2 regions of the Mesorhizobium sp. BR1-1-2 genome follow, and region 2 is predicted to be linked to the other one. Evidence: riboswitches for the same ligand, from Rfam matches in the RefSeq annotation. Region 2 holds a riboswitch; the other holds the start of a gene.
The links. A riboswitch is a leader RNA that binds a small molecule or an ion and turns the genes downstream of it on or off. The one in region 2 is predicted to bind thiamine pyrophosphate.
Positions count from the first base shown of each region.

Region 1: another riboswitch for thiamine pyrophosphate. It lies ahead of thiB (thiamine ABC transporter substrate binding subunit); the one in region 2 lies ahead of LB551_RS28055 (Ykof family thiamine-binding protein).

Region 1 covers NZ_JAIUID010000013.1:98,017-110,005, reverse strand. Annotated here, with positions in the region: gene LB551_RS23920 (patatin-like phospholipase family protein) at 1-880, opposite strand, end outside; gene LB551_RS23915 (amino acid ABC transporter ATP-binding protein) at 989-1,780, opposite strand; gene LB551_RS23910 (ABC transporter permease subunit) at 1,777-2,457, opposite strand; gene LB551_RS23905 (amino acid ABC transporter substrate-binding protein) at 2,566-3,339, opposite strand; gene LB551_RS23900 (RNA polymerase factor sigma-32) at 3,661-4,527, shown strand; gene LB551_RS23895 (M48 family metalloprotease) at 4,606-6,069, opposite strand; gene thiQ (thiamine ABC transporter ATP-binding protein) at 6,327-7,109, opposite strand; gene thiP (thiamine/thiamine pyrophosphate ABC transporter permease) at 7,109-8,722, opposite strand; gene thiB (thiamine ABC transporter substrate binding subunit) at 8,952-9,950, opposite strand; TPP riboswitch at 9,993-10,108, opposite strand; gene LB551_RS23875 (thiamine diphosphokinase) at 10,197-10,841, shown strand; gene LB551_RS23870 (ABC-F family ATP-binding cassette domain-containing protein) at 10,843-11,989, shown strand, end outside.
Region 2 covers NZ_JAIUID010000022.1:18,537-30,525, forward strand. Annotated here, with positions in the region: gene msrA (peptide-methionine (S)-S-oxide reductase MsrA) at 185-703, shown strand; gene LB551_RS28050 (hypothetical protein) at 878-1,195, opposite strand; TPP riboswitch at 1,413-1,526, shown strand; gene LB551_RS28055 (Ykof family thiamine-binding protein) at 1,517-2,125, shown strand; gene LB551_RS28060 (ABC transporter permease) at 2,224-2,979, shown strand; gene LB551_RS28065 (ABC transporter ATP-binding protein) at 2,976-3,743, shown strand; gene LB551_RS28070 (ABC transporter substrate-binding protein) at 3,736-4,758, shown strand; gene LB551_RS28075 (tetratricopeptide repeat protein) at 4,922-7,333, opposite strand; gene LB551_RS28080 (methyltransferase family protein) at 7,451-8,239, shown strand; gene LB551_RS28085 (DUF3309 family protein) at 8,423-8,587, shown strand; gene LB551_RS28090 (GntR family transcriptional regulator) at 9,026-9,751, shown strand; gene LB551_RS28095 (ADP-ribosylglycohydrolase family protein) at 9,755-10,807, shown strand; gene LB551_RS28100 (PfkB family carbohydrate kinase) at 10,804-11,787, shown strand; gene LB551_RS28105 (ABC transporter substrate-binding protein) at 11,827-11,989, shown strand, end outside.

The DNA.
Region 1 (11,989 bases), on a different contig from region 2:
GCTTGCCTTGGGCGAAACCGGCACGGGCCGCGGGGATGCGGGTCGCCAGATCCATCTGGTTGGTGCCCATTGCGGCGCGGGAATCGACGTCAGGCGTGATCACCACCACCCGGCTGCCCTGCTGGCGCAGGGCTTCGACCTCGCTTGCAAGGTCCGCCCCCGGCGGTCTGCGCAGGCCCTCGAACTGGCCTTCCGGTAGCGGCCCGCTCCGTCCGCTGAACGGCGAGAGCACGATCACGTTCGCATAGCCCGACGCAAGGTCGGCATTATCGGCGGAGCGCACGCCACCCGAGATGTAGCGAACGCCATTGATGCTGTGCGTAGGCCCCGCACCGGGCAGCGCGGTGCTCGCGGTGGCCGCGTCAACCAGATCGACGCCGGAATCGCGGTCGAACGCAGCCAGTTCACCGGTAAGCGCGTCGACGGCCACCACGAGCATCGGCCTTTCCGGCCATTCATGACGAGGCAATCTGGCGGCGACCAATGCGCGCCGCTGTTTGGCCACTTCAGGTCCGAATTTGGCATCGCTCTCCAATCCGAATGCGCCCATCGCCCGTTGCAGATCGGCTGCAGAGATAGCGGCGGCGGAAATGGAACGCATCCGCTCGAACACACTATCCATCGACGGGAACGGCGGTTGACGGCTCTGTCCGGCCGGTTGAACCGGCAGCGGGGACAGCACCGCAGCCAGCAGTTCGCCCGGCGGAATGCCGCTGCGCACCTGCACTGCCGCATTGGCGCCTGCGGAGGTTCCGATCACCAGATCGGCGGCCTCCGTCAGATCGACACCAGCTTCGGCGAGGCCCGCGATGATGCCGATCAGCCAGGCATTTCCGGCGGCCCCGCCACCACCGAGAACAAGAGCAACGTTGCGAACCATCAGCCCACTATCGCAGCCCGTGAGCATTCCCGTCCATCGAAATAACAGACCGTGCCTTGCGGCGGGTTCACAAGGAGCAACGCTCGCAGAGTAAGTGGCAGCGCAGGCCTACGAAGGGATATTCCCGCCTTCTCCCCCACCCTCCTTCTCCGCCATTTCCTGCTTTAGCGTCGCGATGAATCGCCTTGTCCGTTCGCGCTCCGGATTGCCGAACAGCACCGCCGCGGGGCCTTTTTCGACGACAATGCCGGCGTCGAGGAAAACCACCTCGCGAGCGATCTTTGAAGCAAGCCGCAGATCGTGCGTGGCCATCACCATCGTCGTCCCCTCGCTGGCGAGCCGGCCGAGCACGTCGACGACTTCCTGCGCCAGTTCCGGGTCGAGCGCGGAGGTCGGCTCGTCGCACAAAAGCACCTTTGGCGACGGCGCCAGCGCCCGGGCGATCGCTACCCGCTGCTGCTGGCCGCCCGACAGCGTTGCCGGCCAGGCATCGACCTTGTGTGCCATGCCGACTTTTTCCAGCAGCGCGAGTGCCCGTTCGCGCGCCCGTGCCTGCGGCCACTTCAGCACCGTCACCAGCCCTTCCATGACGTTCTCGATCGCGGTGCGATGGGGGAACAGCTGGAAGTTCTGGAACACCATGCCGGTCTGCAGCCGCAGCCGCTGAATGTCCCGGGCCGCCACCTTCGCTCCCGGATGGAACTCCAGCGCCTGATCGCCGATACGCACTGTGCCCGAGGTTGGGATCTCAAGCAGGTTGATGCAGCGCAGCAGCGTACTTTTGCCACCACCCGAAGGACCGACCAGCGCAGTGACGCTGCCTTCGGAAATGGCAACCGTCACGCCCTTCAGCACGAGATTGTCGCCGAAGCGCTTTTCGATGTTGGCAAGGTCGATCACGAGCGCGCCTCCAGGAACCCGCCATAGCGGTTGAGCCGCGCCTCCAGCCGCGTCTGCAAGGCCGACAGCACCGAACTCATCGCCAGATAGAGGACCGCCGCCTCGACATAGAGGATCAGCGGCTCATAGGTTGTGGCGACGATGCGCTGCGCGGCCTGGAACATTTCCGGCACGGTGATGGCGGCGGCCAGCGACGTGTCCTTGACCAGCGAGATGAAGGTGTTGGAGAGCGGCGGCACCGCCACGCGCCCGGCCTGCGGCAGGATGGTGCGGCGCATCGCCTGGCTCCAGGTCATGCCGATCGAATAGGCCGCCTCCCATTGCCCCTTTGGCACCGCGCCTATCGCCGCGCGAACGATTTCCGACGAGTAGGCGCCGATATTGAGCGTGAAGCCGATCAACGCCGCGGGAAACGCGTCGAGCAGGATGCCGACCGAGGGCAGGCCGTAGAAGATCAGGAACAGCTGCACCAGGAGCGGCGTGCCGCGGAATATCCAGACGTAGAAGCGCGCCACCGCGACCAGGGGCATTGGCCCAAAGAGCCGGATCAGCGCGGTTCCGAGACCGACGCTCAAGCCAAGCACAAAGGAGAGGAGCGTCAGCGGTACGGTGAAGATCAACGCGGCCCATAGCAGCGAAGGCAGCGATTCCAGCATCAGTTGCAGCCAGTGCGGCACGAAAGGCTCCTTCTTGCGACTGCCGTATATCACGCGAAAGGCGGCGGGCCGTCAAAACGGTCCGCCGCCGGGCGATGTCGCGCGGGCCGCCAGCGGCCCGGCCGTAAATTACTTCGAAACGTCCTGGCCGAAATACTTGTCTGCGATCTTCTGATAGGTGCCGTCGGCCTTGATGTCGGCCAGCGCCTTGTTGATCGCGGCAACCAGTTCCGGGTCGCCCTTGCGCACGATGACGCCGGAATAGTCGGCGTTCTCTTCCTGCGCGGCAATTTTTACATTGGCATCCGGCTTGTGCTTCTTGAAATCGAGGAAGGACAGGCTGTCATTGATGGTTGCGTCGGCGCGGCCGGTCAGAAGCAGCTGGATCGACTGGTCGAACCCGTCGGTGCCGACCAGTTCGGCGCCGTTGGTCTCGGCAAGCTTGCCGAAATTCGAAGTCAGCGACTGCGCCGACTTCTTGCCCTTGAGATCGGCGAAGCTCTTGATGTCGGTGTTGTCGCCGCGCACGATCAGCACTGCCTTGGAGGCGATGTAGGGGTCGGAGAAATCGTATTTCGCCTTGCGGGCGTCGGTGATGCCGACTTCGTTGATGACCGCGTCATAGCGGTTCGCATCGAGGCCCGCGATCAGCCCGTCCCATTTGCCCTCGAGGAACTCGACCTTCACGCCGAGCTTGTCGCCGATCGCCTTGGCGATTTCGACATCGAAGCCGACCAGCGCTCCGCCGGCATCATGATAGGTAAAGGGTGCGTAGGTGCCCTCCGTGCCGACCTTGATGACGCCGGCCTGCTTGATCTGATCGAGATTGGCGCCGGCATAGCCTGCGGTGACAGCCAGAACCTGCAAGGTTCCGGCGACGATGAGCGACTTGAGCCATTTCATTTTTCTGTGATCCCGTCCTGGCCTGATATCCGGCATGGTGTGAGCGCTGGAAATTGACAGATGTGAGTTGAAAAAATAAGGAATGGAATTTCAAAAACATCCATTATTCGGAATTAGATTCTACAATTGACGTTTTTGGCGGCGCCTCGAACCCGCCCGGAGTTTTTTCGCGCAGCTTCCACGCCGCGCCGCCGGCGGCGGAACCTTTCCCGCGCATGGCACGTTTTGCGTTCGTTGTAGGGCAGGACGCCGTCATTTCAAGTCGAGGCGGCTGCCGGGCTTCGAAATGACATCCGTATCGCCTGAGCCAGGGAGCGCCTCATGATGGAAGACACGGCAGGACGGATCATGGTCCGCGCGGCAATGAGAGCTCCCTATCTCGAACGCGACGAGGAGCTGCGGCTGGCGCTGCGCTGGAAAAAGGACAACGACCAGAACGCGCTGCACAGCATCACCGTGGCCCATATGCGCCTGGTCATTTCCATGGCCTCCAAATTCCGCCATTACGGCCTGCCGCTTGGCGATCTGGTCCAGGAGGGCCATGTCGGCCTGCTCGAAGCCGCGGCCCGATTCGAGCCGGAGCGCGAGGTGCGGTTTTCGACCTATGCAACGTGGTGGATCCGGGCCTCTATGCAGGATTACATCCTGCGCAACTGGTCGATCGTGCGCGGCGGTACCAGCTCGGCGCAGAAGGCCCTGTTCTTCAACCTGCGACGCCTGCGCGCCCGGCTGGCGAACGGAGCGGCGGAACCGCTTTCGAACACGACGCTGTACCGGGAAGTTTCAGCGGCTCTCGGCGTCTCCGAAGCCGACGTCGCGCTGATGGATTCGCGTCTCTCGGCGCCCGACTCCTCCCTCAATGTCCCGCTTGCCGACGACGGGGGCGCGACCGAGCGGATGGACTTCCTGGTGTCGGATGATCCGTTGCCCGACGAGGTCGTCAGCGACACCATCGATATCGAACGCCGCTCGGTATGGCTGAAGGCGGCGCTTGCCGCGCTCAACGCGCGTGAGCTGCGCATCATCGAGGAGCGTCGACTGAGCGACGAGGGCGCCACGCTCGAAGCGCTCGGCGAGACGCTCGGCATTTCCAAGGAACGCGTCCGGCAGATCGAGGCCCGCGCTATGGAAAAGCTGAAAGTGGCGCTGGTGAAGCAGAATCCGGAATTCCTTGCCAACGCCGCCTAGATCAATTCCAGGAAAGCGTGTAACGGTTTTCCGTCGGGGGATTGCGAAAAAGATAGAGCGGGTCAGGCCGACAATCGGCTATTTGTCGGTGACGATCTTGACCTTGTCGCCGGCCGACACCGCAGCGCCAGGCGACAGCGCGTTGAGCACCCGGAACAGGTCGAGCTTGCGGTCGACGCCGACCATCTGCGCCGAAAGCGAACCCATCGTCTGCCCCGGCTGGACGGTGACCACGCGGATATGCAGCGGCTTCAGCGCCGCCTTTTCGGCGGCACTCAGAATGCGGAACGAGCCGCTGACGGAACGCGCCACGGTGTCCAGCGACGTGCTGGCGGACGGTGCCGCCGTCAGCAGCCGGTAGACCTGGCCGCCGGCCCGGATTACCGCGATGTCGAACTGCCAGCCTTCGGCGCCGGCATGCGCCGTCGCCGCCTCGTTGCCGTTGATCGTTTCCTGCCTGACGCTCGCGTCATCGAGGCCGGCCACCCAGCCGCTCCTGATATAGTCGGTCAGGGCTCGGTTCTTGTCGATCGACACGCCGTCGAAGCGGATCGCAATGTCGCCCGGCCCGGTCGCCGTCACCGCGGCGGCCGAATTGTCGATGATGAAGCCCTCCGGCACGGAGAAGGACACGCCCAGGCCCGGATGCAGAAAGGTCTCGCCGCGCACATAGCCTTCTTCCGGCGTGTCGCCGTAAAGCAGGCCGTCTATGCCGGCGAGGAAGGCGTCACGATCACGGGTGCCGACGCCGGGCGGACCGAACTGGCGGGCATGACGTTGTGCCAGGTCGATACGCTGCGGCGTATTGGGATGCGTTGCCAGGAAATCGAGGCTGGCGTCGGTGGCGCCGCTGATCGAGCGGAAATCGGTATAGGCCGACATGGACTGCAGGAAGCGGCCGGCGGCGTAAGGATCGTAGCCGGCTTCGCCGATCGACTTGATGCCGATCGCGTCGGCCTCCAGTTCCTGGTTGCGCGAAAACTGCGCCAGTCTCAGCTTGCCGCGGATCAGCGCCGCCTTGGCTGTCGGGCTGTCGCCGAGCACGTCGGAAACGACCTTGGTGGCGAGCCCCTCCTCGGCCTCGAGCTGCTGGCGCTGCAAGCCGTGGTTGGCGGTGACGTGGCCCATCTCATGCGCGATGACGGCGGCGAGCTCGGCCGAATCATTGGCCAGTGCCAACAGGCCGCGCGTGACGTAGAGATAGCCGCCCGGCAGCGCGAAGGCGTTGACGTTGGGCGAATTGAGGATGGTGATGCGATAGGTCTGGGTCGGATTGGCCGACACCACCGTCAGGCTGCCGACGACCTTGGCGACCATGCGCTCGAGCTTGGGATCGGAATATTCGCCGCCATAGGTCGCCAGGATGCGTGGATGCTGCGCCTTGGCCAGTTCGGCCAATTTGCTATTGGCCGCCACATTGTCGACCGTGATGGGTTTGTCGGAAGGCTGGAAGCCGGATTCCTGGACTTCCGGAGGCGTGAACATCTGGCAGCTTGCCAGTGCCACGGCAAAGCCGGCCAGCGCCAGAAAGCGCGCCAGCATTTTCCCTCTTGGTCTTTCCGTGCCGGTCGGCAGAACGGCTTCCTTTCGGGTCTGGCGCATGCCCGCGAAAATCGGGGCGATCCTCGCAGGGGCTCATGCGCAAATCAAAGCGTTACAGCATCCATGACATCGCAACGCGCGGCGGATGCTGCAGGCAAATCACGGCCTGCACCGGACCGATACTGGGCGGACCTAGCCACACTACCTCTGTCATGGCAAGCAATCGCCCCGGCGCCAGGAGCCGGTTTGAGCGTAAATTATGTCCGCTTCCGGGCAATATCTCGTGATCCAGCCTCCCAGGTGCTTGTGCCAACATAGCGCCGGAAAACTTCAGGACCAGCCCCGGCAAAGAAATCATCCGCCTTGCCCTTGGCGGCAACCATGCCATTGTCGAGGAACACCACCTCCTCGCAGATACGGCGCGCGTCCTGTGGCTGATGCGTGACGAACAGCAGCGTCATGCCGCGCTCGGCATGCAGGTCGGCGACAAGATCGAGCATGTCGTCGCGCAAGGCAGGTCCGAGCGAAGCGAAAGGCTCGTCCAGGAGAAGCACCGGTCGGTCGCGAACCAGCACGCGCGCCAATGCGACACGCTGGCGTTCGCCTCCCGAAAGCTCGCGCGGCAGACGCCCTTCCTTGCCCGCGAGGCCGGTGCGCGCAATCGCCTCCGCGATATCAGCGCGGTCGGCTTCGGTCAGCCGTAGCGAGGGCGAGCGGCCGAGCCCGACATTCTGTTCGACGGAAAGATGGGCAAAAAGGTTGTTTTCCTGGAACACCATCGACACCGGCCGCGCCGAAGGCGGCACCGCGCCGACATCGGCGCCGCCGATCAGCACGCGGCCGGCCTGCGGCGTTTCGAAGCCCGCCACCAGATTGAGCAGCGTCGACTTGCCCGAGCCGCTCGGCCCCATGATGGCGGTGATTTTCGACGTGGCGAAATCGACATCGAAGATGAGCGGCGCTTCGCCGTAGCTGAACGAGACCCTGTCCAGCCGCACCTCGGCTCCCCTTGCCGCACCATTGGTCGCGCCCGCAGCCATCAGGCTCGTTCTCCGCTTCCCAGCCAGCTCGCCGCCAGCACAAGCGCAAGGCAGACCAGACCGAGCAGCAGCGCCAGGCCGGCGGCGTCCTCGGTACGGTAGCTGCCCATGCGCGCGAGCAGAAGATAGGGCAAGGTCTGCACGGAATCACTGCCGAACAGTGCGATGACGCCGAGATCGCCAAGCGACAGCGCCATGGCAAAAGCGAAGGCGGTGGCCAGCGGCCGTCGCAGCGACGGCCAGTCCACCAACCGCAACCGGGCCCAGCCCGCAATGCCCAAAAGCGCACAGAGCCGCTCATGGCGTTCGCTCGCCGCGTCATAGGCGGGGCGGATGGCGCGGATGGCGAAAGGCATCGCCATGACGGCGTTGACGGTGACGACCATGACCGGGGCTGTGGCAAAGACGTCGCCGACATGGCGCAACAGAAGGAACCAGCCGGCGCCGATGACGATGGGCGGCACCACCAGGACGAAGCCGGCGCCGGTGTCGGCGGCGTGTTCGAGCAAGGTCCGTGGACCGGAGCGGCGCTTCAGGGCCAGCACGCGGCGCGCCATGGTGAGCGAAAGCGACAGCACGACCGACAGCAGCGCCGACAGGAACGCCAGCACCGCGCTGGTCAGCGTCGCCTGCCGCACCGCCGCCTCGCCGGCGAGACGGCCGAGGTCGGCGCCGATGCCTGACATCGCCGTCGCCGCCATCGGCCCGGCGACAAACAACAGAGCCAGGACGACGAGCGCGGCGTTCAGCGCGGTCTCGGTCCTGCCGGCCGAGACGTAGCGGCGCGGCGCCACCGGTAGATTGGCGTCACCGGTGGTGCTGGCGCCGAGCCGTGTCAATGCCAGCACCACGACAAAGGTCAGCGCGATCTGCAGCAGCGTCAGCGCCACCGCCCGCGCGGGATCGAAATCGAAGCGCAGCGCCTGGTAGATGCCGACCTCCAGCGTGGTCGCGCCGGGGCCGCCGCCCAGCGTCAGCACGATGGTGAAGGATGTGACGCAGAGCATGAACACCAATCCGGCGACGCCCGGCAAGGCGGCGCGCAATGTCGGCCATTCGATCAGCCGGAAAGCCGGTGCGGCCCCCATGCCGAGCTGGCTCGCCAGCCGCCATTGGTCGGCTTGGATGGTTTGCAGCGCTTCGAGGAACAGCCGCGTGGCCAGCGGCAGGTTGAAGAAGACATGAGCAACAAGGATGCCGGACAGGCCATAAATGCCCGGCCAATTGTAACCGCCGACGGCACCAAGAAAGCCGGCGAAATAGCCGGCACGGCCATAAAGCGCCAGGATGCCGAGAGCCGCCACGATCGCCGGCAGCGCCAATGGTAGCGCGAAGAGCTGCAGGATGAAGCCGCGGCCGGGAAAGCGTGGATGCCGCGACAGCGCGCGGGCCACGAACAGCGCGGGCATGACCGAAAGCAGCGTCGAAAGGATTGCTTGCCAGAGCGTGAAACGGACGACGCGCAGGAGATAGGGATCGAAGGCGCTCCAGGCGCCGGAGACATCGTGGGCACCTTCGAAGACGAGGCCGGCAAACGCGCCGCCGATCAGAAGCGCGATGGCGGCAAGCGCGAGGATGCCGGCGGAGATGCGGGGATCAGACGCGCGTTGCACGAAAGACCTTTAACATGCGTCGCGTTCCGTCGCGCCCCCCTCTGTCCTGCCGGACATCTCCCCCACAAGGAGGGAGATTGGCAGTTTCCGCGCCTCGCTCATTCCTGCAACGTTGGCGATTGGCGAAATCACCGATGACAGCCGATCTCCCCCCTTGTGGGCGAGGTGTCCGGCAGGACAGAGGGGGATGCCGTAGGGCTGTCATCTCACGATGACTAGCCTGCAAACACTACTTGCTCATCACCGCCAGCCATTCATCCACCCATGCCTTGCGGTTGGCCGCGACCTCCTCGGGACTGAACAGCAAGGTCTTGGTCGGCTTGACCAGTCTGCCGAAGGCCGGATTGAGCGGCTTGTCGGTCTTGCCGGCCGGGAACATCCAGTTGGTCTCGGGGATGGCATCCTGGAATTTCGGGCCGGTCATGAAGGCGATGAATTTTTCCGCCAGCGGATTCTTGGCTCCCGTTCTGGTGATGCCGGCGACCTCGATCTGCAGATATTCGCCCTCCTCGAACGAAGCTGCCTGGTAGCGCTCGGTGTTCTCGGCAACCATGTGGTAGGCGGGCGAGGTCGTGTAGGACAACACCATCGGCGCCTCGCCCTTGGTGAACAGGCCGTAGGCCTCGCTCCAACCCGGCGTCACGGTCAAGACCTTCGCCTTAAGCTTGGCCCAGGCCTCCGGCGCCTTGTCGCCATAGACCGACTTCACCCACAACAGCAGGCCGAGGCCCGGCGTCGAGGTGCGCGGATCCTGGATGACGATCTTGTCGTCGGCGCTGCCCTCGACCAATTCCTTCAGGCTCTTGGGCGGCGTCTTCAGCTTCTGCGTGTCATAGACGACGGCGAAATAGCCATAGTCATACGGGACAAAGATGTCGTCGTTCCAGCCGCCCGGCACATTGAGCCCGGTCACGGCGCCATGCGGCGCAAACAGGCCGGTGGCCTTGGCATCGGCGGTGAGATTGGTGTCGAGGCCCAGCACGATGTCGGCCTTGGTCGCGACCCCTTCCAGCTTGACGCGGTTGAGCAGCGCGACGCCGTCGGCGACCGAGACGAAGTCGACATCGCAGCCGCATTCGGCCTCGAATTCCTTCTTCACCACCGGGCCGGGACCCCAGTCGGCGGTGAAGCTCTCATAAGTGTAGACGGTGAGCTTGTCCTTGGCCAAGGCTGGCCCGGACAGAACCACGACCATTGCAGAGACAAGGGCGGATAAAAGCGTGCGCATCGGCGCCTCCTTCGTTCGGGTTAAAGGAATTGAGGCGTCGGACTGTCCGAAACGTCTAATCCCTCCGCCGGTACAAACCGGATCAGGTTCAGCGGGTTGGCGAGACTGCCTCTCAGCCGGTCCGCGAAACATCGCGTCCGGCACCCCGTTAGAGCGCTTCGACACATAGGCCCGGCCGGTGAACCGCGCAAGTGGCAGTTTGCCGGCCTTCCGTTTCCGCTGCCGGGCTGGTAAGGGCCACACGATATGAGCACATTCACCATCCTGCTTGGCGGCGATCTCATCCGCACGCCACGGCTCGACCGTCAAGTCGAGGGAACCCGCGTCATCGCCGCCGATGCCGGCATCGGCCATGCGAGGACGCTCGGCCTTGTGCCGGAATTGTGGGTCGGCGATTTCGATTCCGTGCCCGCCGACCTGCCGGATGAGTTGGCTGCCGTGCCGCGCCGAACCTTTCCTGCAGAGAAGGACGCCACCGATGGCGAACTCGCGATATCGGCCGCCCTGGAGCGCGGCGCGACCGGCCTCGTGCTTGCCGGCGCCTTCGGCGGCAAGCGCGCCGACCATGCCTTCCTGCACATGGCGCTCGCCCTGCGGCTGGCCGGGGCCGGGACAAAGGTGCTGTTGACCAGCGGCGCGCAGGAAGGCGTTCCCCTGGCGCACGGCACGGCCGGCTTCGACTATGCCGACCGCACCCTGTTCTCGATCCTGGGTTTTTCCGAGCTTACCGGACTGACCGTCGCCGGTGCGAAATGGCCGCTTGACCGTGTCAAGGTCGCGTTCGGCTCGTCGCTGACCATCTCCAACGAGGTCAAGGGCAGGCTGGAGATCGCGCTGGGAGCGGGCCGCGCGCTGCTGCTCGCCCATCCCTATCCCTTGCCAGAAAGCTGACATGGCGCCGCCTCTTCTCAATCTCGACGGAATAAAACTGACCTTCGGCGGCACGCCCCTGCTCGACGGCGCCGACTTGGCAGCGTCGGCCGGCGACAAGATCGCGCTGGTCGGCCGCAACGGGTCCGGCAAGTCGACGCTGCTCAAGATCGCCGCCGGCCTAATCGAGCCGCAGGACGGCGAGGTGTTCCGCCAGCCATCGGCGACCGTCCGCTATCTGCCGCAAATGCCCGACATGGACGGCTTTGCAACCGTGCGCGCCTATGTCGAGGCCGGGCTCGGTCCCGCCGACGATCCTTATCGCGCCAGCTACCTGATGGAGCATCTCGGCCTCTCGGGCGAGGAGCGGCCAGGCGACCTGTCTGGCGGCGAAGCCAGGCGCGCCGCCCTTGCGCGCGTCATGGCGCCGGAGCCCGATATCCTGCTGCTTGATGAGCCGACCAACCATCTCGATCTGTCGGTGATCGAATGGCTGGAAGAAGAACTCGTCCGCACCTCCTCGGCTCTCATCGTCATCTCGCACGACCGCCGTTTCCTCGAGCGCGTCTCGCGCGCCACCGTGTGGCTCGACCGGGGTCAGACCCGCCGGCTGGATAAGGGCTTTGGCCATTTCGAGGAATGGCGCGACCAGGTGCTTGAGGAAGAAGAGCGCGAACAGCACAAGCTCGGCCGCCAGATCGTGCGCGAGGAACACTGGCTGCGCTATGGTGTGACTGCGCGGCGCAAGCGCAACATGCGCCGTTTGGGCGAATTGCAGACCATGCGCCAGCGTTTTCGCGGCCATCGCGGCGCTGAAGGCACGGCGACGATGGTGGCCAGCGACGCCGCCGAATCCGGCAAGCTGGTGATCGAGGCCAGGAACATCGAGAAGAGCTTTGGTGACCTCACCGTGGTCAAGGGGTTTTCGACCCGCATCCAGCGCGGCGACCGCGTCGGCCTCGTCGGGCCGAACGGCGCCGGTAAGACGACGCTTCTGAAGATGCTGACCGGGGAGTTGCAGCCGGATGCGGGTTCGGTGCGGCTCGGCACCAATCTGGAGATCGCCACGCTCGACCAGAAGCGCGAGGCGGTCGATCCGCAGGAAACGCTGGCGCAATATCTCACCGACGGGCGCGGCGAGAACCTCGTCATCAATGGCGAGCAGCGCC
Region 2 (11,989 bases):
GCCGCGCGCCCGTGGTGATCGGCAGCAGGACGCGCCCGTCGACTGGACGAAGCCGACGACAATGCCCATCTATGGGAAATCCTGGAGCGGCTGTCATAGCGCCGGGCCTCCAGTTTTATCTTGCGCAAATCCGGACGGAAACGGCTACAACCTTTCCCGGAGTTGCTTTGGGGAGATTTGATATATGGCGACTTCAAGCGAACGCGCAGTGCTTGCCGGCGGCTGTTTCTGGGGCATGCAGGATCTGATCCGACGCATCCCGGGCGTCCTGTCCACGCGCGTCGGCTACAGCGGCGGCGACGTGCCTGACGCCACCTACCTAAACCACGGCACCCATGCCGAAGCCATCGAGATCAATTTCGATCCCGCCAGGCTGAGCTACCGCACGCTGCTGGAGTTCTTCTTCCAGATCCATGACCCGACGACACGCAACCGCCAGGGCAACGATGTGGGGATGAGCTACCGTTCGGCAATCTATTACACCAGCGATGAGCAGAAGCGCGTCGCCGAAGACACCATCGCCGACGTCGACGCCTCGGGCCTGTGGCCCGGCAAGGTGGTCACCGAGGTGGCTCCGGCCGGCGCGTTCTGGGAAGCCGAACCCGAGCATCAGGACTATCTGGAGAAATACCCGAACGGCTACACCTGTCATTTCGTCAGGCCGGGCTGGAAGCTGCCGGTTCGCGAAAAGGCTGTTTCGTAGGCGCCGGACCAATTCGTAGGCGCCGGACCGAACAAAGCCCGGTTCCTGCCAGGCTCGGCCGATGGCGGGTTGCGTTTTCAGGCGCCTGCCTGTTCGGCGAGGGTGAAACATCCAGAGACGGAGAGGCCACGGAACAGGCGTCCCGTGACGTTCTCCGGCAGTTTCGGCGAATGGCTACTTGCCGCAATGCTTGTCATTGACGGTCGGCGAAGCCGTGCCCGGAGCGGTGTGGCTGGCATCCGGCTGAGCACCTTGTGGGCTGGCCGGACAGTTCCGGTCCGCGTTCGAATTCATGCCGTCGGGCATGACGGTCGTGCTGCCGGTCGTGCCAGGATCCACCGTGTTCGGCGATGCCGGCGTGTTCGGGTCGACCGTGACCGATTGGCCACTGCCAGGCCCATTATCGGCGCCGTTTCCGCCAGTATTTTGCGCCATCGCCGAAGTGGCGAGACCAATTGTAAGAGCCGAAGCTGCGAGGATTTTCATGAACATGGTTTGTCTCCATTTCTGTGAAGTCGTCGCTCGTTTCTACGAAGTTCGTCGCGTTTGCGACTATAGGGACAACCACTCGTCGTGGCTAAGGTTCCGGACAAATTTCGCTCAGACCGGGCCCGACGGAACCGCCCATAAATCAGGCTTGGCGCAATGCATTTCCGGCGATGGTCCTGAAAAAACAGCTTTCATAGCCGTCCGATTGGTGCTTTAACGCGCTCATCCACAGGGGTGCTCCGTACGGTCGGGGCTGAGACGAGGGCGGCAAGCCCACGGACCCTAGAAGCTGATCTGGGTAATACCAGCGGAGCGAGGCGGGCGATGCTTTCAGGCGCACAGATTTCCCTATATCCCATGGCCGACGATTTCGTCGGTGTTATTCTTGGTGCGCTCGGCGCGCTCGATCCCTATCGTGATCGACTGAGGATTGAGACCGACGATATCTCAACCCTGCTGGTCGGACCGCCCGAGGTGCTGTTTCCTGCCATGCGCGACCTGTTCGTGGCGGCAGCGCGCAGCGGCAAGCATTGCGTGCTTTCGGCCGCCATCTCGCGCGGCTGCCCGGGCGAGCCGGACGATCCAATCTGCCGCTCCGACGCGTTTGGCGGACCTGCCGGGCCGCTCGGCCCGCGCAAGGAAGCCGCTATCACCGCTGTGCGCGGCGTGGCCGTCACCGGCCAGCCGGCGGCGGCGCAGTTCTCGCTTTATGTCATGGGCACCGACGACCACATGGACGAGATCTATGGCTGCATCGACTTCCTGAAGCAGTCGGGCGTATATGAGCGCTCCAAGCATTTCTGCACAAAGTTGCGCGGCGACGCAGGCGCCATTTTTACCGCACTCAACGAGGCCTTTTGCCGTTTCGGGCCGGGTGCCGGCCACGTAACGCTCGACGTCACCGTCTCGGCCAACAGCCCCACCGCCGTCTGACGGCGCGCCCCGCGCCATCCGCTCCGGGTACCTGTGTGTCCTCCCCGTCCGCCCCTTCGCGTCCGATCGTGGACCTCATCGCCAGAACCGCTCCGGCGATGCTTTCGGTGGGGCTACTGCTGGCCGCCTGGGAACTCTATGCACGCTTTGGTGGCGTCAAGCCGACAATCCTCCCGGCGCCATCGCGCGTCTTCGCTCAGGCAATGCTCAACCGGCACGCCCTGGCCGATAACGCCGCGCCAACCCTACGTGCCACGCTCGCAGGCTTTGCCTGTTCGCTCAGCGGTGCCTTTGTGCTGTCGATATTGGTCGACTTCTCCCAGCCATTGCGGCGCGCCCTTTTTCCGGTCTTCGTGGTCAGCCAGACCTTGCCGCTGGTGGCGATTGCACCGCTGGTGGTGCTGTGGTTCGGCTTTGGGCTGATGCCCAAGGTCATGCTGGTGGCGCTGGTCACCTTCTTTCCGATGTTGGTGGCTTTGGCCGAAGGCTATGAGGCGACGGAGACTGAGATCGGCCAAATGCTGCGCGCCATGGGGGCAGGGCGCTGGCGTGTCTTCGTCCTGGCGCGGCTGCCATCGGCGTTGCCCTACTTCTTCGCTGGTGTCAGGATCTCCATCACTTATGCCGTCGTTGGCGCCATCTTCGCTGAATATGCGGGCGCGGCGAAGGGCCTCGGCATCTACATGCTAAACGCCAAGAACAACTTCCGCCCGGACCTGGTGCTGGCCGCCGTTGCCGTCAGCGCCGTGCTGACGCTCGTCCTGTTCGGGCTGACGGTGCTGGTCCAGCGCCTTGCCATGCCCTGGGAACGGGCCGCCGGCGGTCAGGCCCCAGGAAAGGGGCCTTGGCGATGAACCGGCTCGAATTGCGGCATGTGCGCAAGGCCTTCGAAGGGCTCGACGTGCTTGCCGACATTTCGCTCAGCGTCGGTGCCGGCGAATTCGTCTCCATTCTGGGGCCCTCCGGCGCCGGCAAGTCGACGCTGTTCCAGCTTCTGACCGGCGCGCTTCACGGCGAGGGCGAGATATTCTTCGAGGGCAAGCCGCTCGATGACCACGGCCGGCATTTCGCTTTCATGCCGCAGCGAGACGCGTTGATGCCCTGGCGGCGCATTCTCGACAACGCCACGCTCGGGCTTGAGGTGCAAGGCGTCAGGCGCAAGGCTGCCCGCGCTCGCGTTGCGCCGCTGTTCGACGAATTCGGGCTTGCCGGTTTCGAACGGCATTTTCCGGCGCAGCTTTCCGGCGGCATGCGCCAGCGCGCGGCCTTGCTGCGCACCGTGGTGCAGGAACGCGATATGCTGCTGCTCGACGAGCCGTTCGGCGCGCTCGATGCGCTGACCCGCGCCGCCATGCAGCGCTGGTTGGAGCAGATGTGGCGGCGCCACTGCTGGACGGCGCTGCTGATCACCCACGACGTGCGCGAAGCTGTGTTCCTGTCCGACCGCATCTATGTACTGTCGGCGCGGCCGGCGCGCGTCGTCGCTGAGATCAACGTGCCGTTGCCGCGTCCACGCGAACTGGCCGGCGGCGCCGCACGGCAGGCCGGCACCCTCGAAGCCGAGATCCTCGACATCCTCCTCAACCCGAGCCACCAGAAGGACATGGACCATGACTGATCTGACGCGCCGGCAAGCCTTGCTGCTCACTGCCGCTGCTGGCCTTCCCCTTGTAGCTCGGCCAGGGCGATCTCTTGCCCAGGCGGCCGCCCGGAAAGTAACGGTGGCGCTGGACTGGACGGTCAACACCAACCATATCGGCCTGTTCGTCGCTCGCGACAAAGGGTTTTACGGCGAGGCCGGCCTTGAGGTCGACATCCTGCCCTACAGCGATACCGGTGCAGGCACGCTGGTTGCCAACCACGTTGCTGATTTCGGGATTAACGGCTCCATCGGCCTCTTCACCCAGAAAACCGCCGGCGCCGATCTCAAGGCGGTCTATGCCGTGGTGCAGTCCGAAACCGGGCGGCTGGTGTTCAATGCAGCGCGCGACGAGATCAAAAGCCCCAAGAATCTTGACGGCCTGACCTATGGCGGTTTCGGCAGTGCCTGGGAAAACGCGCTGATCTCGACCATCATCCGACACGATGGCGGCAAGGGGGCTTTCGAGACAGTGACGCTCGGCACGTCTGCCTATGAGGCGCTGGCCAACGGTTCGGTCGACTTCACGTTGGAGGTCTCGACCTGGGAAGGCGTCGAGGCAGAACTGAAAGGCGTCAAACAGCGAAGCTTCGTCTATGCCGACTACGGCGTGCCCGACGAGCACACCACATTGATCTCCTCTAGCGATGCGTATCTGCGTGCAAATCCGGAATTGGCGTCGGGCTTCATACGGGCAACGCGGCGCGGCTACCAGTTCACCGTCGATCATCCCGAAGAAGCGGCCACACTGCTGATATCAGCCAACAAGGATGCCCTGACCAATCCGGCATTGATCCATGCCTCGCTGAAGGCGCTAATCGACGGGCACTATCTGCGTGGGCAAAACGGCGCCATCGGCAGCATGGACCCAGCCAAGATGGAAGCGATCGGTTCCTATCTCTTCTCCGCAGGGATCCTCCGGAATGGCGACGGCGAGCCCGTTGCCGGGAAACCGGATTTTGGCAACTATTTCAATAACTTCTATCTGGGGTAGGGATCAAGTCGCATCGGCGCCAGCGCTGCTCAAGCTAATTGCCTTTCGTCAGTCTCGTCAAAGCTGCGGCCAAGGCAAAACCATTACCGCAATAAGCACAGAGCGGCGACTGCCGTTACGCCCAAACTACTCCAACGCAAAATCCGCGCCCCCTAAAGCCCGTCTAATCTACCCCGAGGCTCAGCGCCTTCTTGCGGTCGGCCTGAGCACGCTTGCGGTTGCCCTTGGCTTCCCACGCCCGGCTCCGCGCCTGGTAGGCGGTTGCGAAATCCGGCTTGAGCCTTATCGCCTGGCTGAAATCCGCGATGGCCCCTGCATAGTCCGCTCTGCTGATTCGGATCACACCTCGACCGAAATAGCCAAAGGGGTTTTTGTGATCGAGGCTGATGGCCTTTTCGAAATCGCGCAGCGCGGCGACGTCCTCGTGCCCTCCCATCCATAGGAGGCCTCGATCGGCATAGACCCTCGCGTCCGCGGGGTTGAGATTGATGGCCTTTTCGAAGTCGGCAAACGCCCCGTCGTAGTTTTCCTGGAAACTGAGGTTCTGGCCGCGACTGTAGTAGGTTTCGGCTATATTCGGATTGATCGCGATCGCCTGCGTGTAATCGGCAACAGCATGAGCGTAATCGTTCTTGGCCTCCCAAGCCATGGCCCGGGCCAGATAGGCGTCATGAAATGCCGGGACGAGTGCGATCGCTTTGCCATACAGAGCTATGGCGCCGTCATAGTCGTTTTTCTCATGCAGCCTCCGACCCTTGGCGAAAAGCGCCTTGGCGGCAGAATGAGTATCGCTCGGATTTGTCGAAGCGGCGGCTGAACTGGCGGCGACCGCCGCCGAGCTGACGGCGGCGGGCGTAGCGGCCGCCATATCGCCCTGTCCCCTCGCAGCCACAGCCGCCTTGCGGGCGACCGCGTAATCGCGATTGTCGGGATCGAGCTTGATCGCTTGGCCGAAGTCGGCGATTGCCTTGTCATAGTCCTTCCTGTCAGCACGCGCCATGCCGCGCCCATAATGGCTGGCGTCGTCTTTCGGATCGATCTCGATGGCTACCGAATAGGCGGCAATCGCGCGCGCCACGTCGCCCTTGGCGTGCCAGGCCATGCCCATGCAGAAGTAGGCGTCGCGCGCTTTTGGATCGAGTGTTGAGGCCCGGCTGCAATCGGCAAGAGCGCCTTCGGCATCGCCTGACGTGATCTTGGCGAGGCCCCGGCGAGAATGAGCCGCAGCAAAATTGGGGGCGAGCTGGATGACCGTGTCGAAATCGGCGATCGCTTGCGCGTAAGCGCGTTTTGCGGCCCGGGCCTTGCCGCGGCCGTAATAGGCGAACCGGTTGTTCGGATCGAGCGCAATGGCTTTGTTGTAGGCGCCGATCGCCTGATCGTACTTGCCCATGTCCAGGAAGGCATCGCCGCCAAGGATCGCTTCGAGGGCGCGCGGGTCGGTCGCCTCCAGAGCCCTTGCGGCCAGCGTGTCTTGGGTAGCAGCGATATCCGGAACGAGGGCTCGCTGCTTTTGCTGTTGGGTGCCCGGCAACAGTGCCGGCTTGCTCTGGTCGGTGGCAAGCTGATCGCCGCAGCTTCCTGCCCGCGTCGGATCAAGCTCGATGGCGCGCCGGCAATCCGCCGCCGCTCCGGCGCTGTCTCCCTTGAGCGTCCTTGCGCGGCTGCGGCCGAGATAGGCGTCCGCATTGTCGGGATCGAGGCTGATCGCCTTGTCGAAGTCGAGAAGCGCGCCCTCGATGCCATATTTCGACAGCCGCATCCCGGCGCGCTCGATCAGGGTCTTTGCGGCTGTGCGATTGCTGGTCGCATCCTTGGCGGCGGATAAATCCCCGCCGGGCGCCTGTTCGGCATCGTCATCGGTGACAGTGGGATCGAACTCACTCTCGGCGGCGCGGGCGATGCCGCGTTTGACATTGGCCAATATGTTGTTGGGATCGATACGGACCGCCTCGTCATACTCGGCCAAGGCCTGCTTCGAGTAGCCCTTCCTGTCCCAGGCGATGCCCAGGCCCGCATGCGCGTTGCCATTCTGAGGGTCGGCCTCGATTGCCTGTTGGAAATCGATGATGGCCGCGTCGGTCTTGCCCTTGTGCAGGAAGGCGAGGCCACGGTTGCTGTAGGCATCGCTGGAAGACGGCTCCAGGCTGATGACGATGTTGAAGTCCGCGATCGCGCGATCGTCTTCTCCATTGCTGAACCAGTCGGCGCCGCGGTTGAGATATGCGGATGCGTCGTTCGGATCGAGCGCGATCACCTCGCTGTAGTCGGCGATCGACCGGTCGTATTGCTTCTGGTCGCCCAGAGTGACGCCCCGTTGGAAATAGGCTGTGGCGCGGATGCCGGCCGGCTCTGCGGCATCCTCCGCGATCGCGGTGCAGGCGACGATGCGCTTGTCCGGCTCGATGTCCTCGCCGATGCAGGTGGCATAATCCTTCTCGGCAGCGAGCGCAGGCATGTTCAGGGCGAGTACGGCGCCAAGCGCGACTAAAGGCCACCAACTGGGCACAAGGGTTGTCAGCGCACGAAATTCAATCGCGGCGGCGGTCAGTCCCGCACCCTTCCAGCTCATCATGTCGCTGGTCCCCCAAAAAACTTGATCGCCTTGGCGGCAATGTTCTCATTGTTCCTTTTTTGTTCTTAATATGCAAGCATAAATTGCAAATCGTCCGGCGGATCTGATGTCATCGCAATGATCGAGACGGTTAACTTGCCGTCGATCCGATCTTGTTGGTTAACTGCCCGGCAATGGTTGCGTGCAAAGGTCGCCCGAGAGGACCATCGGGTATTCGCCTTGCTCATGTCAAAAAGTGAAACGCTTTCACGCGGCGACGAGGACGGGTTTTTCTCCGCGGCGCGCAAGCGCGAGATCCTGGTCGATCTGCGCGAAGGCTTCTTTCGCGCCTGCGCACTGGCTTGCGCGGGGTTGTTTGTCTATGGCGGCGTGTATCGACTCGTGCAGGATCCGACTCGGCTCAATGTCGCGCTGGTGGCGATTTCCGAGATACTCACCTTCACCTGGCTGCTCCTGTCGCGGCGACCGGTGGTGCGTGACTGGAACCCGCTTACCGTCATCGTCTCCGTGATCGCCAGTTTCGGTGCCGCCCTCATCAGTCTCGAACCGGGAGTGGCCGTCATTCCGGTCTATGTCGCCGCGCCGCTGCAGCTCATGGCGCTGTCTTTCGTCATCTGGGGAAAGATTTCCCTGGGCCGTTCCTTCGCCATCCTGCCTGCCAATCGCGGCGTGATGACGGGCGGCGCCTATCAGCTGGTGCGGCACCCGATCTATGCCGGCTATCTTACTGGCCACGTCCTATTTCTGCTGTCGGCCTTTTCGTTCTACAATCTCGCCGTCTACGCCGTGATCACGTTCCTTCAGCTGTATCGTATCCTGCGCGAGGAGGCATTGCTGGCCACCTTGCCGGAGTATCGCGAGTACATGAACCGCGTGCCCTATAGGCTATTTTACGGGATCGCCTGACGACCCTTCCCTGATTCGAGACACCTAGTTGCTGCCTTCTGGCCGACCCGCCCGGCCGGCGGCCCGTCTCGATGTCAGACATCAAATGGAACATGAACGCGATCAAAGCGTTCATCTTACCAGCAACATTCTCAACCCAGAAGTGCCGGAACCGGCGCGCAAGTGCCTGCGGGAGTGGAAGCCATGAGCCTTGGAACCATCCTTATCATCATCCTTATCCTCGCCTTGCTCGGCGGCTTCAGCGGCCTCGGCGGCGGTCCGTTCTATGGAACCGGTTATTATGGCGGCGGCGGGCTGGGGCTTGTGTTGCTGATCGTCATTATTCTGGTCGTGCTTGGACGCATCTAAGGTGCGTCGTGCACGTCGTTCTCACAAGGGCGAGAGCCGCTTTTGGGCGACATGCATTGGCCTTGATCGCGAGCCCGTGACCGTACCAATGCCGGCGCGCACCGGATCGTGATGCGGGCAAACAGGCTTGTGATCCGGAGTCTGGCGAAACTCCCGTAAGGTGATTTCGGTCCACACCCCCCGTGGAAAGCAAGAGGAAAGGTCCCACCCTTGTCCTCCTCCAAGGCCCGCCCCGGTTCCCGGAGCGGGCTTTCGTTCTTCTGCCGATAGGATCACCACCGCAAGATGCGTCCAGAGCGGCGAATCCTTCTTCGTCGCCTGCAGCCGGCTGATTTTGGAAAGCAGCGCACCGCGCACATACCCGGCCTGCCATTGACAAGCTCGGGACATCAGGAAATCTTAAACAGGATTAGACAGGTTCATTATACAGGTACTTATATGAAGCGGAGCGCGATCAAACTGTCTCCCGGCACGGGCAAGCCCGAGCAGATCGCCACCGTTCTCGAACACGAGATCCGTTCCGGCGTGCTGGGTTTCGGCGACCGTCTGCAAAGCGAAAATGAACTCGTCCAGCGCTTTTCCGTCAGCCGCAACACGGTGCGCAAGGGGCTGGAGGAACTGTCCAGCCGCGGGCTGATCACCACAAAGGTCGGCATCGGATCCTTCGTCACCTTTGACGGCAAGCCGGTCGATGATGCGATCGGATGGTCGCGCGCGCTGGCGAATGCCGGCGCCAACGCCGATACCCGGACGCTGCGACTGGAGGTGATCGAGGACCCCGACCTTGCCGTGCTGCTAGGCATCGAAAGCCCGCTCTTCATCGCCGTCGACCGGGTCCGCACCAATGCCAGCGACGGCCATGCCATCTCCATCGAACGCAGCCGCTTGCCGCTGTCGTCCGAACTGGAGGATGTGCCGCTGCGCGGCCTGCGCGAAGGCTCGCTGCACCAGACGCTGCGCGAAGCGGGGCTTGTACCCGACCATGGCGAGGAGTGGGTCGACATCGAGATGTTGAACGCCCATGACGCCGCTATCCTCGGTTGCCCGCAAGGCACGCCTTTCCTGCGCGGCCGTCGCCTGACGCGCGCGGCCGATGAGCGGCCGGTCGAATATGTCACCAGCCTGCTCAATCCCGCCCATTTCGCGCTGCATATGAGGTTCTGAGCAATGCCGGACAGCGAGCTTGAGATGGATCGCGCCATGGGTGCGCTCGTCGGCGGGGCGCTGGGCGACGCGCTTGGGATGCCGACGCAGCTTTTATCTCCGGGGCGGATTGCTGAACTCTACGGCCATGTCGAGGATTTTGTCGCGCCTTTCGCCGATCATCCGGTATCGAAAGGGCTGCCGGCCGGGACTATCACCGACGATACCGAACAGGCGCTGCTGCTCGGCCGCATCCTCGTTGCTTCAGGCGACCGCTTCGAGCATGCGCGCTGGGTCAACGCGCTGCTCGACTGGGAGCGCGAGGTCAAGGCGCGCGGCAGCTACGACCTTTTGGGACCGTCGACCAAGCGCGCCATCGACGCCATCAACAAGGGCGTGCCAGCCGAGGACGCCGGGCGCAGCGGCGATACCAATGGCGCGGCCATGCGCATCGCGCCGGTCGGCATCATGATGCCGCCGGAGCCGCTGGATGCGCTCGTCGACAAGGTGGCCGAGACCTGCCGGGCAACACACAACACCTCGATCGCCATTGCTTCCGCCGCGGCGGTTGCGGCCGCTGTCAGCCGCGGCACCGCCGGCGGCGACTGGCGCGCCGCGTCCGACAGTGCCGTCGTAGGGGCGAGGCGAGGGGCGACACACGGCTATTGGGTGACCGGCGGCGACATCGCCGCACGCATCGCCTGGGCGCAGGGTCTGGTGCGCGGTAAGGCGCCGCGAGATGCAGTCCGGGTGATCACCGATCTGGTCGGCACAGGTGTCGCCAGCCAGGAATCCGTTCCGGCCGCCTTTGCGGTGCTCGAGATCGCCGGCGGCGATCCTTGGCAGGCGGCCGTCATCAGCGCCAATCTCGGGGGCGACACCGACACGATCGGCGCCATCGCCGCAGGCATGGCCGGCGCCTGCACCGGCCTTTCACGATTGCCGCAGGACCGCATCGCCGCCCTCAAGGGCTTCGACATGTCGCACGTCCGAGCGCTGGCCGCCGACCTCGTGGCGGCGCGGACGTCGAAGGGCCGCCCGGCGCGGACCGGACCCGGCAAGGACGCGGCGGTATGAACGGGCGTCTCGTCCATGTCGGCAGCGCGGTGGTCGACTATGTCTACCGCATCGATGCCTTGCCGGCGCCGGGCACGGAGAAGACGGCGTCGAGCTATGCGCAGGTCGCCGGTGGCGGTTTCAACATGATGGTCGCGGCAATCCGTACCGGCATGAAGGTGGTATTCGCAGGCCAGCTCGGCAGCGGACCCAATGGCGACTTCCTGCGCGCCGCCTTCGCCGCCGAAGATATCAACATTCTGACGCAGCCTTCGCCTCTGATGGACAGCGGCAACTGCGTCGCCATGATCTCCAGCGATGCCGAACGCACCTTCGTGTCGTGGCCGGGGGCGGAGAGCGTGCTCAGCCTCGACATGATGGCGCCGGTGCTGGTCTCGACCGAGGATTGGGTGTTCACGTCAGGCTATACGCTGAGCTATCCCGGCAGCCGCGGCGCGCTCACCGACTGGATGGAGACGCTGCCGGCGGACATTCCACTTGTCTTCGATCCGACGCCGGTCGTTTCGGACATTTCGCGCGCCACCCTGTCGCGGGTGCTCGCCCGCACGACCTGGCTGAGCTGCAACGCGACGGAAGCCGCCGACATTGCCGGCCCGGGCGATGCCGACGCCCTTGCGGCACGATTGCTTGCCGATCATTGTCGCAAGGCCGACGGCGTCGTCATCCGCTGCGGCGCCAAGGGCTGCCATATCCGACTGGCGGGCGGCTCCGCCCGAACCATTCCCGGCTTCGAGGTCTCCGCTATCGACACCAACGGCGCCGGCGACGCTCATATCGGCGCCTTCGTGAGCGCCCTGGCGCGCGGCATGCCGCCTTTCGAGGCGGCGCGCTACGCCAATGCCGCGGCGGCCATTTCGGTCACCCGCCATGGCGGTTCATCGGCGCCAACAGACGCGGAAATCCAGACTTTCCTGAGCCATGCCGACGATCCCTCGACCGGCGCGCGAGGCCAGGACCGGAAGGCCCATCAGACAGCCTGACAAAGCCCGGGAAGCGGGCAAACGAAGAGAGGAACGAACATGCGCATGCCTGACTTGACTGTCCTGTTGACGGCGACTGCCGTCTTCACCTCCGCACTTACCCTTGGCGCCATGGCCGATGAGGTGCATGTGCTCAACTGGAAGGGCTACGGCGCCGACGAGCCATGGGCGATCGCCGCCTTCGAGAAGGCGACCGGCCATA